DNA from 2 places in the Gorillibacterium terrae genome. Region 1 is predicted to be linked to the other one. Evidence: riboswitches for the same ligand, from Rfam matches in the RefSeq annotation. Region 1 holds a riboswitch; the other holds the start of a gene.
What was found. Region 1 has a riboswitch for S-adenosylmethionine ahead of metA (homoserine O-acetyltransferase MetA). Riboswitches for the same ligand answer to the same signal wherever they lie in the genome.
Positions count from the first base shown of each region.

Region 2: another riboswitch for S-adenosylmethionine. It lies ahead of ACSEXS_RS17510 (methionine ABC transporter ATP-binding protein); the one in region 1 lies ahead of metA (homoserine O-acetyltransferase MetA).

Region 1 is NZ_JBPPGI010000001.1:802,647-810,713, forward strand. Features, by position in the region: gene corA (magnesium/cobalt transporter CorA) at 1-562, opposite strand, end outside; gene ACSEXS_RS03335 (HAD family hydrolase) at 1,002-1,691, shown strand; SAM riboswitch class I at 1,811-1,937, shown strand; gene metA (homoserine O-acetyltransferase MetA) at 2,023-2,934, shown strand; gene ACSEXS_RS03345 (PLP-dependent transferase) at 2,955-4,124, shown strand; gene ACSEXS_RS03350 (PLP-dependent transferase) at 4,127-5,302, shown strand; gene mqnC (cyclic dehypoxanthinyl futalosine synthase) at 5,428-6,567, shown strand; gene ytxC (sporulation protein YtxC) at 6,676-7,542, shown strand; gene thrS (threonine--tRNA ligase) at 7,940-8,067, shown strand, end outside.
Region 2 is NZ_JBPPGI010000005.1:122,741-130,807, forward strand. Features, by position in the region: gene ACSEXS_RS17500 (MetQ/NlpA family ABC transporter substrate-binding protein) at 233-1,021, opposite strand; gene ACSEXS_RS17505 (methionine ABC transporter permease) at 1,080-1,724, opposite strand; gene ACSEXS_RS17510 (methionine ABC transporter ATP-binding protein) at 1,811-2,824, opposite strand; SAM riboswitch class I at 3,075-3,191, opposite strand; gene ACSEXS_RS17515 (YflT domain-containing protein) at 3,526-3,849, shown strand; gene ACSEXS_RS17520 (cold-shock protein) at 4,005-4,208, shown strand; gene recQ (DNA helicase RecQ) at 4,360-6,150, shown strand; gene ACSEXS_RS17530 (SpoIIE family protein phosphatase) at 6,292-7,419, shown strand; partial or broken gene ACSEXS_RS17535 (MCP four helix bundle domain-containing protein) at 7,450-8,067, shown strand, end outside.

The sequences.
Region 1 (8,067 bases):
GTGGACCGAGCACCCGCTTCAGCCAGAGAATCTCGCTTCGCAGCCCGATGATCTCGTTCAAGTGGGTCTTCTTCGTGTTCATGAGAATCTGCTCCTCCAGATTCTCGATGCGGTCTTCGATGCGGTCGCCGACCAGAAAATAATTGTCGACCACGAGGTCGATCAGGTGATACAGGAAGCGGTCGGAGGAGTTGACCTCTTCTTCCCAGAGAATCGGCTTCAGCTTGCGCAGCTCGTTGATCTTCTGCTTGGTGACGGTGATGATATAATGCCTTCCGAGGAAGACGTTCAAGGCCCGGAGGAAGATTTCCTCGTCGTCGAAGCGAATGCTGTTGATGACGATAAAATACTGGGCGTCGTAGATTTCCAGCTTGGGCCGCTGTTCCTCCTCCGTCATGCAGTCCTCCACCGCGAGATCATGCAGGTGGAACAGGGGCTGCAACAGCTCCAGGTCCTCGACTTCCGCGTCAATCCAATAAAAGCCGCTCTCGGGCGCGGCAACGCAATTCGCCACGTCCTCGACCAGCGTAAATACCCCATTTTGCACCAGGCGCACTTTCATGGCTGTCACTCTCCTTCTCCCATAACGGAACATGCGGGAAGAAACAGCCGGCACACAGGCTCTTCATCGGCGAGAGGATGGCGGCATGTGCGGACACCGGCTGTTGCTCATAGCTTTCTCGATTTGTTGCATTCTACTCCTAGGTCGGTCTCCGTCCATTCGCCTGCACCCCTTTCGAAGATGAAATCGGTCAGAGACGAACAAAAAGCCCCGCCAGCAAGGGGGGAGTACGCTCTAACTTGTCTAGTATACCGTGGACAATCCCATTGTTCAAGACACCCCTATCGGCATATTATGTGAAGGTTTGCGGAAGTTTCCGAAGCGGAGAGGCAAGCTGCCGGAGAGACCGGATTTTTTGCTTTGATCCGAGGAGAAAGTAGGCTAAGATCAGAGCAGGCCTATAGAAAGGGGTTACTACTCAAGGGGAGCGGGAACGAAGATGGAGCTCGTCAGTTTGGATTTGTTTCAAACGCTGGTCAATATCGACAGCCGCCGAGAGCAGGTATGGAAGCCGATTCTGCAGGGCGACTATGCCCCGTCCCTGGCGGAGACTTGCGCAGGGGCGCTGCGGGGTCACTTTTTCGATCAGTGGGCCCTGAGTCACACATCCGGCGCGTTCGTCTCCTTGCAGGAGGTATACGGACGCAGCTTTGCAGCCTACTTCGCCGAGACCGGACGAAGCTTTGATGCGGAGGAAGCCGTCGATATTCTGTTCCGCGAGCACCGGGCGGCGCCTTTTTATGAAGAGACGGCGGAGTTTCTGGGAAAGCTGATGAACACCCGGAAGGTGTGCATCGTGAGCGACGCCGATGAGGCGATGATCCCCGATTTCTGCGCAGCTTACGGAATCAAGCTGTTTACGTCGGAGGAGCACCGTTCGTACAAGAACGACGACCGCAATCGGATGTTTAAAGAAGTCATCCGGTACTACGGAGTGCAACCAAGCGAGATTCTGCATATCGGCGATTCGGTCAGCGATGTTCTCGGCGCGCGCCGGGAAGGGATTCGGACCTGCTGGATCAATCGGACCGGCAGCGTTTGGACGCAGGGGGCGGAGCCCGACTTTACGGTATTCTCCTTGCTGGAGCTGGAGGGCCTCCTGCAGACGGCCGAGGCAGGCCGATCGTGAAGCAAGAAGCCGGACAAGCTGCGGGCACAGCCGCAGAGAACCCTTCACGTTTTGCTTGACGCCCGGGTCTTTTTCCATTACAGTAAAGTTAATTTTCAGAACAATTGAATAAGTTGTTGCTCTTATCAAGAGTAGGTGTAGGGACGAGCCCGATGACACCCGGCAACCGGCAAACCTTTTCGCAAGGGGGCGCACGGTGCTAATTCTTGCAGAACGCGGAAGAAGCGCGGATCTGAGAGATGAGAGAGGACACGCGAACCAGTGGTGACGAGCGGCCTTTCTCTATCGAGAAAGGCCTTTTATTTTTACATGACGACAAGGAGTGAAGGATGTGCCGATTAAAGTTCCCGACCACTTGCCCGCCAAAGAAATTCTAAGCGGGGAAAATATCTTTGTCATGGATGAATCCCGAGCATTCCACCAAGACATCCGCCCCCTCAAGATCGCCATCCTGAACCTGATGCCGAACAAGGAGACGACCGAGACCCAACTGCTCCGGCTCATCGGCAACACGCCGCTGCAAGTCGAAGCCGTGCTGCTTCATCCGAAGACGCATCAATCCAAGAATACCTCGAGCGAGCACCTCGACGCCTTTTACCAAACCTTCGAGGACATCCGCGGCCAATTCTGGGATGGAATGATCATCACCGGCGCGCCGGTCGAGACGCTGCCCTTCGAGGAAGTGAATTACTGGCAGGAGCTTCAAGAGATCATGAGCTGGGCGAGAGATCATGTCACTTCGACGCTGTATATCTGTTGGGCCGCTCAGGCCGGCCTCTACCACCATTATGGCGTACCCAAGCATCCGCTCCCGGAAAAGATGTTCGGCGTCTTCCCGCATACGGTCACCCGCCGCAATGTGAAGCTTTTGCGCGGCTTCGATGACGTATTCTATGTCCCGCAATCCCGGCACACGGAGGTCCGCCGCGAGGATATCGAGAAGGCTCCCGAGCTGACCATCCTGTCGGAATCCGAGGAATCGGGGGTCTATCTCGTAACCGCGCGGGACGGGCGCGAGATCTTCGTGACCGGCCACTCCGAATACGACCCATACACGCTCAAGTGGGAGTATGACCGCGATATCGCCAAGGGCATGGACGTCCGGATTCCGAGCCATTATTACCCGGGCAACGATCCCGAACGCGAACCGATGACCCTGTGGAGGGGACACGCGAACCTGCTGTTCTCCAATTGGTTGAATTATTATGTCTATCAGGAAACGCCGTTCGACTGGAGCATATAAGACAGGAGAGGAATCCGCCCATGAAAATCGAAAGCCGCCTCGCCCAGATTGGTTCGATCAGCGAACCCGGCACGGGAGCCGTCAATTTCCCGATCTACCATTCCACCGCGTTCCGGCATCCGGCGCTCGGACAAAGCACCGGGTTCGATTATTCGCGCACCAAAAGCCCGACCCGCACCGTGCTGGAGCAAGCGGCGGCCGAGCTCGAAAGCGGCGACGCCGGCTTCGCCACGAGCTCCGGCATGGCGGCGCTCACGACGGTGTTCGCGCTGTTTCAGCAGGGCGACCATCTGCTCGTGTCGCTCGATCTGTACGGCGGCACCTTCCGCCTGCTGGAGCAGATCATGACCCGGTTCGGCGTCAACGCGAGCTACGTCGATACGAACGATTTGGCCGCGCTTGAAGAGCACCGATGTTCCGCGACCAAGGCGGTGCTGATCGAGACGCCGACCAATCCGCTGATGATGGTCACCGATTTGACCGAGGTGAGCGCCTGGGCGAAGCGGCACGGGCTCCTCACCATCGTCGACAACACCCTGCTCACCCCCTTCTTCCAGCGTCCGCTTACGCTGGGAGCGGATGTCGTCGTCCACAGCGCCACGAAATACCTCGGCGGGCACAACGATGTGCTCGCCGGGCTGATCGTGACCAAGGGCAAGGAGCTGTCCGAGCGGATGGGCTTCCTGCACAATTCGTACGGGGCGGTCCTCGGCCCGCAGGATTCGTGGCTGCTCATCCGCGGCATGAAGACGCTCGCGCTCCGGATGGAGCGCCATGAGGCGAATGCGCTTACCGTCGCCCGGTACCTGCAGGCGCATCCGCTGATCGCCGAGGTGTTCCATCCCGGCCTGCCCGACCACCCCGGTTACGAGATCCAGCGGCGTCAGGCTTCGGGCAACACCGGCATCTTCTCCTTCAAGGTGAAGGAGGCCGGTCTCGTCGAGCCGATCCTGCGCCACATCAAGCTGATCGCCTTCGCCGAGAGCCTGGGCGGCGTCGAATCGCTGATGACGTATCCGGCCGTGCAGACGCATGCCGACATTCCCGAGGACATACGCAGGCGGGTCGGCGTCGATGACCGGCTGCTGCGCTTCTCGGTCGGCATCGAGCACGCCGACGACCTGATCGCCGACCTCGGCCAGGCGCTCGCCGCGGCGGAAGCCGAATTGCACGCGAAAGGGGACCGCTGACCATGAGCCATTCCGAAGAACGCCGCACCTCGAAGACCGGGGATCAATTCGCCACCCGTCTGATCCATTTCGGAGCCGAGGTCGACCAAGCAACCGGCGCCTCCAGCGTCCCGCTGTATCAGGCCTCGACCTTCCATCACGCCTCGATCGACGCGCCGCCGCAGTACGACTATACCCGCTCCGGCAATCCGACCCGCCAAGCGCTGGAGGATTATATCGCCGGGCTGGAGGGCGGCGTGCGCGGCTTCGCCTTCGCCTCCGGGATGGCGGCGATTTCCACCGCCTTCCTGCTGCTGTCCGCGGGCGATCACCTGATCTGCACCGAAGACGTCTACGGCGGTACGTACCGGTTTCTCACCGTCGTCGCCAGCCGGCTCGGGATTGAGACGACCTTCGTCGACATGACCGATCTGGACGCCGTGAGGGCGGCCTTGAAGGACAATACCAAGGCGGTCTATATGGAGACGCCCTCCAACCCGACGCTGAAGATTACCGATGTGGCGGCGGTCGCCGCCTGGGCCAAGGAGTGCGGCCTGCTCACTCTGCTCGACAACACCTTCATGACCCCTTACCATCAGCGCCCGATCGAGCAGGGAGTGGATGTCGTGCTGCACAGCGCAACCAAGTTCCTCGGCGGCCACAGCGACCTGCTCGCCGGACTCGCCGTGGCGGCGGACGAGAACATCGCGGTCCGGCTGAAAATGCTGCAGAACAGCCTCGGCTCGGTGCTCGGCGTGCAGGATTCCTGGCTGCTCATGCGCGGGATGAAGACGCTTCAGGCGCGGATGGAGCACTCCGAGCGCAGCGCGCGCAAGCTGGCCGCCTGGCTGGCGGAGCGCCCCGATATCGCGCGGGTCTATTATCCCGGGCTTGCGGACCATCCGGGACGCGAAATCCACGAACGCCAGTCCAGCGGCTACGGGGCGGTCGTCTCCTTTGACACCGGCAGCGGCGAAGCCGCACGGCGGTTGATGGACAAGGTTCGTCTGCCGCTCGTGGCCGTCAGCCTCGGCGCCGTGGAAAGCATCCTGTCGTATCCGGCGCTCATGTCGCATGCGTCCATGCCGCAGGAAGTCCGCCATGCCCGCGGGATCGGCGACGGACTCCTGCGCTTCTCCGTGGGGCTCGAGGATGCGGACGACCTGATTGCCGACTTGGAGCAGGCCCTGGCCCGCTAACCCGAATCGGTTCGCCTTCTCCGTTAAGTCGTCCCGTTCGACGCCCGGACCTGGGATGTGCTACCATAGAAACGTAGGGTTGGACACATTTCCGACAAGCTTTCGGGAGAGGGGACAGACGCGAGATGAAGAAAGTGGATCACATTTTAGCCCGGGCTTTACTCGGGGAACGATTGACCGTCGAGGACGGAATCACCCTGTTTGAGTCGGACGAAATCGAGAAGCTGGGCCACACGGCCAACCGAATCATGCAAAAATGGCATCCCGATCCGGTGGCGACCTTCGTCATTGGCCGAAACATCAACTATACCAATATTTGCGATACCTATTGCCGGTTTTGCGCCTTCTACCGCCCGCCCGGTTCTCCGGAGGGCTACGTGCTTCCCGACGAGACCATTTTCCGCAAAATCCAGGAGACCCTCGACGTTGGCGGAACCGAAATCCTCATGCAGGGCGGGACGAACCCGGAGCTTCCCTTCCGGTATTACACCGATCTGCTGAAGGCGATTAAGGAACGGTTCCCCGGTATCACCATGCACTCGTTCTCCCCGGCGGAAATCCTGAAGATGCAGGAGGTATCGGACGGGCTGACGCTTGTGCAGGTCGTCCGCGACCTGCATGCCGCCGGACTGGATTCGCTGCCGGGAGGCGGAGCGGAGATTCTCGACGACCGGACCCGCAGCAAGATCAGCCGGAAGAAGGGCTCGTGGACCGACTGGATGCGGGTGATGGAGACCGCCCACTCCGTCGGGATGAGCACGACGGGAACGATGGTGATCGGCTTCGGAGAATCGCTGGAGGAGCGGGTCCTGCATATGGAGCGCATCCGCGACGCCCAAGACCGCACGCAGCGCGCGGGCCATCCGACACCCGGGTTTCTCGCGTTTATCCCCTGGACCTTCCAGCCGGACAACACCAACATGAGCAAGACGGAAAAGGCGACCCCTGAGGAGTACCTGAAGACGCTGGCGATCAGCCGCATCTTCCTCGACAATATCCCGAATTTCCAAGCCTCTTGGGTAACGATGGGACCGGAGATCGGCAAGCTCACGCTCTCCTACGGCTGCAACGACTTCGGCAGCACCATGATCGAGGAGAATGTCGTGTCCGCCGCCGGAACTACGCACAAGGTCAACATCGGCTCGACGCTTGCGCTGATTCGCGAGGCGGGCAAGATTCCCGCCCAGCGCAACACCCGCTACGAGATTCTCCGCACCTTCCAGGAGGATTCGGCGGTGGAGAAGGACTTCATCATGCAAAATTGATCCGCTAACCGCCGTTTTCCTGCCAAATACTTGGTTGTATATCGCCACCCCCCGGGCCATATACTTTATTGTGTCGCAAGACCGATAAGGCCCGGGGGGTGCTTACGCTTGGATCAGTTCAGGATCGCGCTCATGAAGGGCCCGGACGCGAGAGCCGGTAAGCTTCGGGAAAAGCTTGTTCAGCAGATCGGGACGCTGTCCTTTCTCGTCTCGCTCGATATGGAGGCCTATGCCGGCCACCGCCTGTTTCGCTGCTCCCGCATCGGGGAAGACAAATGGAGCGCGGCGGAGCGCAAGCGGGTCCGGCGCGAGCTCGCCCGCGCCGTCGCCCGGTTCATCTTGGAAGACGAAGAGGACGCGCTTCTGAAGCAAATTTTTGCCCGCGAATACCGGTACAAGACCGAGTCCGATCTCGAGAAGCTCCTGGCGTACTGCCGTTTGCCGGGCGAATCGGGGGAGGAGCCGGCCCGCAGGAAAACGCAGGCGATTCGTCTGTTCAAGGAATTGGCCGACGCGATCGAGGACTGCCTGCAGACGCATGGGATCGTCAACGTCGAAGGCGTGATGGAATTCCGCTTGGCCGGGTACCGCAAGGAATTGAAGGAAACGGCCGATTACGCCGTGGATGAGTATCTCATGGATAAGCAGTACCAGGAATTCATCGCCCTGCTCAAATATTTCGTCTTGGTCCAGCAGGTGAAAATCCCTTCGGTTCATGTTCTGCATCGCGGCGGCTCCGAATTCGAGCTGCTCGACGACAAAATGGAGGCGCTCGAGCCGGTGAGGTCGGAAGGCATCTCCTATGAGACGCTGGAGAAGGAGCTCAACTTCGAGGACCTGATCGTAAGCTCGCTTATCACCATGGCGCCGGAACGGATTTACATCCATACGGGGTTTCCGGAAGCACAGGTGATTCGAACCATCCGCCAGATCTTCGAGGACCGGGTGATTCTTTGCGACAGCATCGCCAAATAATCGGGGCGCTCCGCGGGGTCGAAGTTGACTTCCGGCGGAGCCGTTTTTATAATAATAGTAAGTGCCACAAGCAAAACGCGTTGACCAAAGACACGAATCTTCCGCATACGGTTCAGAGAGAGAGGCACGGGTGGAAGCCTCTTCCGGAGGGCGGCGGATTTACCCCTTTGCAGCAGCGGCTGGGAACGCCGACATGCGGCCGAAAGACGGCTGCCCTCGGTCAGTATCCGCCGCCGGTTCATCCCCGGTACCGGATGCCAGAGGACAGCGGCTTTCGAATGCGGACGGACGCTGTCAAAGTAGGGTGGAACCACGAGACCAACACGCGCTCGTCCCTGGGGACGAAGCGTGTTTTTTATGTTTATTTAGCCTAACACGACAAAGGAGTGCTTGAGGGATGGTAATCAAAGTGACGCTGCCGGACGGCGCGGTGCGCGAATATGCGGCCGGCGTAACCGTGGAATCGATCGCCGAATCGATCAGTGCGGGATTGAAGAAGAATGCGGTGGGCGGCAAGGTGAACGG
Region 2 (8,067 bases), on a different contig from region 1:
TATCATATTTGCCCCTGGCGTTGGGTGATTTGTGCGAAAATTAAGAAAATAGTCTCAAATGAGAAACCGCCCGGTCCAGCGGGACACGGGCGGCTTAAGGAAGTCTGCGATAAGCCGGCGACCGTACTGCCAATGCGGCTTGCAGCTTCGGCTGCGGATCGAGACGGGTTGAACGGTGAGGGACATTCCGGGCGGCGGCCGCAGAACCGGTCCGACCGCGCAAGCTGCCGAATCAGAACGCGGGCACGATGGCTTCGCCGTACTTCTCTTGGATGAACTTCTTCACCTCGTCGGAGTTCAGCGCCTTGGCGAGCTTCTGGAGGGCCTCCGAGTCCTTGTTGTCTTCGCGGGAGACGAGAATGTTCACATAGGGCGAGTCTTTGTCCTCCAGGACGAGGGCGTCCTTGGTCGGCGACAGATTGGCTGCGAGCGCATAGTTGGTGTTGATGACGGCGGCGTCGACTTCGTCCAGGCTGCGCGGGATCATCGCAGCGTCCAGCGGTTTAAAGGTGAGGTTCTTGGCATTCTGGGTGATGTCCTTCTCGGTCGCCGAGTAGCCGACGCCGTCCTTCAGTTGGATCAGGCCGGCCTTGGCGATAAGCAGCAGGGCGCGGCTGAAGTTGCTGGGATCGTTCGGTACGGCGATGGTCGCTCCGTCCTTCAGCTCATCGAGCTTGGTTACCTTGCGGGAATAGAGGCCGATCGGTTCGATGTGCACACCGGTGACTTCCACCAGCTTGAGCCCGCGCTCCTTGTTCTGCTGCTCCAGGTAAGGGATGTGCTGGAAGAAGTTCGCGTCGAGCTGCTTTTCGGCGACTTGGGTGTTCGGCAGCACGTAATCGTTGAAGACCTTCACCTCCAGCTTGACGCCTTCCTTGGCGAGAATCGGCTTCAGGTGCTCCAGAATCTCGGCATGCGGGACGGCGGTCGCTCCGACCTTGAGCGTATCCTCCGATTTCCCGCAAGCGCCGAGGCTTACGGCGAGAACGAGCGATGCGGCGACGGTCAACCATTTTTTCATAGAAACCCCTCCAATGAATGTGATGAACTGATTTATCTGGTCGGCCGGGTGGTCAGGCTCACTTGCGGATATACCGCCGGACGAGCCGGTCCCCGGCCGTTTGCAGCAGCTGGACCAGGATGATGAGGATAAGGACCGTGACGATCAGGACGCCGGGCTGGAAGCCGTAATATCCGAAGCGGATCGCCAGGTCGCCGAGCCCGCCTGCGCCGACGGCGCCGGCCATCGCCGTGTAGGAAACCAGGTTGACGGCGGTGATGGTCACGGCGGCGATCAGGCCGGGGCGGGATTCCGGCAGCAGCACCCGCAGGATGATCTGCAGGCGGCTCGCGCCCATCGCCTGCGACGCTTCGATCACGCCGCGGTCGACCTCGCGCAGCGTCGTCTCCACGAGGCGGGCGAAGAATGGGGCGGCGGCGATGACGAGCGGCGGAATCGCCCCCGGCACGTCGATCGTGGTGCCGACGAGCAGCTTGGTGAGCGGGAAGGCGACGATCATCAGGATGATGAACGGGACCGAGCGCAGGATGTTGACGACAAAGGACAGCACCGCGTAGAGCGGGCGGTTCTGCAACAGCTGGCCGGGCGCGGTCAGGAACAGCAGGATGCCGAGCGGGAGTCCGATCACCGCGGTGAACAGGACCGAGATGCCGAGCATCAGCAGGGTGGAGATGACGCCCCCGCCGATCTGGGACCAGTCGATCGCGGCATACCACTCTTGGAGCTTGCCGCCGTTTGCCGCGAGGGCGGCGACGGCAGCATAGGCGGATGGAAACCCTAACTCTCCGTTCACAGCGTCTCCACCTCCACTCCGCGGCTCTGCAGCAGCCGGGCGGTCTCCTTAATCTGGGCGGGCGTGCCGTCCAGGTTGACGACAAGCTGACCGTAAGGGGTATCCTTCATGCGGGAGATGGTGCCCTGCAGGATGGCGAAGGAGGTGCCGGTCTCGCGCATCGTCTCGAAGAGCACCGGTTCGTAGGTCTTCTCGCCGACGAAGGTCAGCCGGATGATGTTGCGTTTGCCCGCCGCTTTCTCGCGTTCAAGGGTATCCCTTAGCTCCGCCGACTCTTCGACCTGCTCGATGAACTCGCGCGTCGTCGGATGCTGCGGTCGCAGGAACACATCCAGCACCGGCCCGCTCTCCACGATCCGGCCGGCCTGAATCACGGCGAGCCGGTCGCATACCTGGCGGATGACGTGCATCTCGTGCGTGATGAGCACGATGGTCAGCCCGAACCGCCGGTTGATGTCCTTGAGCAGCGCGAGGATCGAGGCGGTCGTCTGCGGGTCGAGCGCCGAGGTGGCCTCGTCGCAAAGCAGCACCTGCGGATCGGCCGCGAGCGCTCGGGCAATGCCGACGCGCTGCTTCTGGCCGCCGGAGAGCTGGGCGGGGTACTTGTTCCGCTGCTCCTCCAGCCCGACCAGTTGGACCAGCTCGCTAACGCGGCGGTCGATCTCCTCCTTCGGCCGCTTCGCCAGGCGGAGCGGGAAAGCGATGTTGTCCGCTACCGTGGCGGAGGACAGCAGGTTGAAGTGCTGGAAGATCATGCCGATCTTCCGGCGGCTGGCCTGCAGCTCGCGCTCGGGCAGGGAGGTGAGATCGGTGCCGCCGACGAGGACGCGGCCTTCGGTCGGCCGCTCCAGGAGGTTGATACAGCGGATCAGCGTGCTCTTGCCCGCGCCGGAATGGCCGATGATGCCGAAGATTTCCCCCGGCTCCACGGCGAGGTTGATATCGGTCAGCGCGGGCACCGCGGCGCCCTTGACCGTGAACTGCTTGGAAACGTGCTCGAGACGGATCAAAGCGGAGACGTCCTTTCTTGATAAAACTTGGTAATCGCATCGAAATGGACGGAATTAAACCTGCGAGAATTCCTCGGGCCTTGCAAGGCCGGGTTTTGTTGGCCTGAGCTTTGCCGGCTGGGTCCCGGTTCTGAGCCTTTTAGCCCGGTTCCGCCAGAGTTTTGCCAAACGGGGTTTGCCGGATCAGGATGCAAAAAGGCCCCTTTTTCCTATGAAAAAAGGGCCTTGGATGATTGCTCTCTCGGGTCCCTTCTCATTGGCCGGAGCGAATGCTCCGCAGGAATTGGCACCAATTTTCCCGTCCGAACCGGACGAGACGGTTGCCGTGGCATCGTCGGGCCTTTCCCTCCGCCACTCTTAATAAGAAGTACCATTGCTATTCAGTTAGTAACTCTTTCGGTGAACCGAATAAGCTATAGCTAGGAGTATATAACACACCCCGCGAATCTGTCAACGGGTGTGATCTTTCCAGTACATATTCCACTGCTCGGGCGGGCCCAGTCGGTTCGTTTTCCGGGTGTACTTTTGATGGGATTAAAGGAGCGGGCTCATGCGGGGTAACCGGATTAAAGCGGAGGACGCTAAGATAGTTGCAGATTGAGGCATTCTCTGTTTCAACCCTTTGCTTCCCGGGTAAGGTTACCTCGTGCTTTTCTTCCGGCAAGGATTTACCCACTCACTGGCTAAGGAGGAGATTCGCAATGGCAACGGAAGTGAAAGTGGCGGCAACGCTCGAGGAAGCCCGGGAAGCCGTTCAGGCCTTCAGCACGGCAGGGTATGGCCGAGATCACGTTTATGTCTTAACCCATGACGGGGAAGGGACCGATTTTGTCGCCTACCAGACCGGCGCGAACGAGCCTGGCGTGAAGGAAGAGGGCTTTATGAACGCCCTCGCCAATCTGTTCCGCTCCAAGGGCGATCAGCTCCGATCGAAGCTGGAAAGTCTGGGCGTCGGCGAAGCGGAAGCGGCCGATCTGGAAAATGAGCTGGACATGGGCAAAATCGTCGTGGTGGCGAGCCGATAGGGCCGTCGCGCGAAAGAGAGCCGGGAACCGTCGAACGTCCGGCGCATTAATTGCTATAGGTTATGAACTCTTCGGCTGCCCTGTCCTCATGAGGGCACCCAAGGTGCGGCGGAAGAGATACATATACATATTCGACAATGGAGGGACTACTTACTATGCAAACGGGAACGGTCAAATGGTTCAACGCGGAGAAAGGCTACGGATTCATCACGCTGGAGGAAGGCGGAGGCGATGTGTTCGTTCATTTCTCGGCGATTCAGCAGGATGGGTACAAATCGCTGGACGAAGGCCAGCGCGTGGAATTCAACGTCGTCCAGGGAGCGCGCGGTCCGCAGGCGGAATCGGTCTACAAGCTGTAAGCGAAGACCCGAGCTGCTGCAAGCGGCCGTACTCCCATGAGAACTGCCCTGCGGGGCGGTTCTTTTTTCCGTTGTCGGGCAGCGGCCGTACGCCTTTTCTATCCCGCCGATATGCGGTATGGTAGAGAGGATATAAGGCAGAGAGGGCTTGATGAACGTGCAAAAGGCCAAGCAATTGCTTGAACGCTATTACGGATATACCGAGTTCCGGCCGGGCCAGGACCGGATTATCCGATCCATCCTGTCGGGGAACGATGTGCTCGGCATCATGCCGACCGGCGGGGGCAAGTCGATCTGCTACCAAATCCCGGCCTTGCTGCTTCCGGGCGTCAGCCTGGTGGTCTCGCCGCTGATTTCGCTGATGAAGGACCAGATCGATTCGCTCACCCAGATGGGCATTTCCGCGACATTTATCAACAGCTCGATTACCGGCTCGGAGGTGGGCCGCCGCCTGCGCGGCGCCGCCCTCGGCCAGTACAAGCTGATCTATATCGCGCCGGAGCGGCTGGAGCTGGAAAGCTTTCGCGAGCTGCTGCGGTCGCTGCCGATCGCCATGATCGCCATCGACGAGGCCCACTGCATTTCCCAGTGGGGACACGACTTCCGTCCGAGCTACCGGCGGATCGCAGAGCTCATCGCCGAACTGCCCGAACGGCCCCGGGTCACGGCCTTTACGGCCACGGCCACGCCGGAAGTCACGACGGATATTCTGAATCACCTGGACATTCCCCGGGATCAGGTCTACCTGACCGGATTTGACCGCTCCAATCTGAAGTTCTCGGTGGTCAAGGGCGAGAACAAGCAGGACTACCTGCTGCAGTTCATCCGGGAGCGGGCGGACCAAGCCGGGATCATCTATGCCGCTACCCGCAAGGAGGTTGACTCGCTCTGCGAGCTCCTGGTCAAAAAGGGAATCAACGCCGGCAAGTATCATGCCGGCCTGTCCGACGGCGCCCGCAAGGAGGCCCAGGAGCGCTTCCTGTATGACGACATCCGCGTGATGGTTGCGAGCAACGCCTTCGGAATGGGCATCGACAAGTCCAACGTGCGCTATGTCGTTCATTATAATATGCCGAAAAACATGGAGGCCTATTACCAGGAGGCCGGCCGTGCCGGCCGGGACGGCGAGCCGGGCGAGTGCGTGCTGCTGTTCAGCCCCCAGGATACGATCATCCAGAAATTCCTGATCGAGGAGGGCATCGGCGACCCGGAGCGGCGGCTGAATGAATACCGCAAGCTGCAGGGAATGGTGGATTACTGCCACACGACCCGCTGCCTGCGGCAGTATATCCTGCACTATTTCGGCGAGGAAGCGCCGGAGGAATGCGGCAATTGCGGCAACTGCAGCGACGAGGTGGAGGTCGCCGACCTCACCCGCGAGGCGCAGATGATCTTCTCCTGCATCTACCGGATGAAGGAGCGCTTCGGCGCCGCGCTCGTCAGCCAGGTGCTGAAGGGCTCGAAGAACCAGAAGGTGCGCCAGTTCCGCTTCACGGAGCTGCCCACGTACGGCATCATGAGCGGCTATTCGGAAAAGGAGATCACGGATCTCATCCACACGCTGAGCGCCGAAGGGTACCTGACCCTGACCGAAGGGAAGTTTCCGGTGCTGAGGCTGTCTCCAAAGGCGGCGCGCGTGCTCCGCGGCGAAGAGCCGGTCATGCAGAAGAAGCGCATCGCCGTCCGCCGTCAAGAAGCGGGCGACGCGGGACTGTTCGAGGAGCTTCGCCAGCTGCGCAAGGAGATCTCCGAGCGCGATCACGTGCCGCCTTATGTGGTGTTCCCGGACAGCACGCTGCGCGAGATGAGCGTGCTGCTGCCGACCGACCGCAGCGCCATGCTGTCGGTGAAGGGAGTCGGGGAGGCGAAATTCCTCCGCTACGGCGTGCTGTTCCTCGAAAAAATCCAGGAATACCTGGCGGAACGGGACCGGAGCGAATGAGCGGACGAACACGGCCGGAGCGAGCATATAAGGATTTTCTGGAACATAGTGGGAATTGGACTTGGGTATTCCCTTGCGATAGAATGGTAGGAACGGCACGATCCGCAAGGTGCCGGTTGGACAGCTAAAGGGGGGCTCCGCTTGAGAATCCTGATCGTGGACGACAATCCGGTCAACTTGATTATTATCGATAAAATCCTGAAGAGCGAAGGGTACCGGGACACGTTGACGGTAAGCTCGGCACGGGAATTGTATAAGCATCTCGGCGTGGAGACGGGCGAGCCTCCGGAAACGGCGGTCGACCTGATCCTCATGGACATGATGATGCCCGAGATCGACGGGCTGGAGGCGTGTCGCCGGATTTTGCGGGAAGAGCGGCTGAAGGATATCCCGATTATCATCGTCACGGCGCTCGGGGATTCCAATAAGCTGGCCGAGGCGCTCGACGCGGGCGCGATGGATTATGTCATGAAGCCGATCAACAAGGTCGAGCTGATGGCCCGCATCCGGTCGGCGCTTCGCCTGAAGAAGGAAATGGATTGGCACATCGAGCGGGACCGGAAGATCCGCAACGAGCTGGACCTCGCCAAGCAGGTGCAGCGAAGCGTGCTCGGCGTTCCCATCGACAATGACAGCATCCGGGTGAGTGCCAATTATTACCCCTCGTTCGAGCTGGCCGGGGATATGTATTCCTGGTATCCGATCGACGACGACCGGTATGGGGTGATCCTGCTCGATATGATGGGCCACGGCATCTCCTCGTCGCTGGTCTGCATGTTTATCTCCTCGGTGCTCAAAGACACGATCACCCGGCTCGTGGACCCGGAGCTGGTGATCGGCGAGTTGAACCGCTACATGACCCAGCTCTACAGCAGGGAGCATTTTATCCATTACTATTTCACCGCGATCTACCTCGTGATCGACACCCGGCGCAAGCTGATCGAATACGTCAATGCCGGACATCCGCCGGGCCTGCTCCTCACCAAAGAGGGAGAGGCCATTCAGCTGGCCGGCGGCTCCTGTGCGGTCGGGTTCTTCGACCAGATCGAGATCAGCAAGTCCCGCCTCGAATACGAGGACGGCTCGCGGATCTTCCTGTTCACGGACGGGCTTCTGGAGGCGGTCGAACAGGCCGGGGGTGACCTGATGGAAGAGCTGAAGCGGACCCGGGGGGACGACCTCGACCGCATCCTCGACCGCATCCTTCCCGAGGATGTGCGCAAGGACCATCACGACGACATGTGCATGGTCATGATTGCTGCGAAATAATGAAACTGGATGGGGGAGCCTTCGATGCGAATGAAGATCCGTACGCGCCTCTTTTTCGGCTTCGGGGCGCTGATCATCCTGTTATTCACCATAGCCGGTATCGGCATCAACCGGTTTACCGCGCTCAAGGCGGATATGGACGAGATTTTCCAGAACCGCTACGAACGGGTATCGGTGGTGACCTCGGCCCGGTTCGGCATGACCGAAATGGCCAAGCATATCGCCAATATCCTCAATCAGGGCGGCTCCTTCCAGATCCAGGACGAGCTGGCCTCCCTGAACGAGCGGTCCGCCGCAACGAAGGGATACCTGAACCAGCTGTCGGACCTGGCAGGGGATTCCGGCAAGGAGCAGCAGCTCGTCCTTACGGCCGATCAGGCTTGGGACCGGTTCACGGGCTACGTCTCCGAGCTCGTCAAGCTCATCGGCGACGGCAAGATGGACGAAGCGGTCAAGCTCCGCGCGGCGGTGGGGGTCGACTACCAGAACTCGCTGCAGGATTCCTTGGCCCGGCTGGGCGAGTACCATGAAGGCCGAATGCGCTCTGCCCTGACGGAGATCAACGAAGCCAACTCGCGGATGCAGATGCTGACCGGCAGCCTGACGGCGGCGAGCATGATCGCGGGCATTGCCATCATGCTCTGGCTG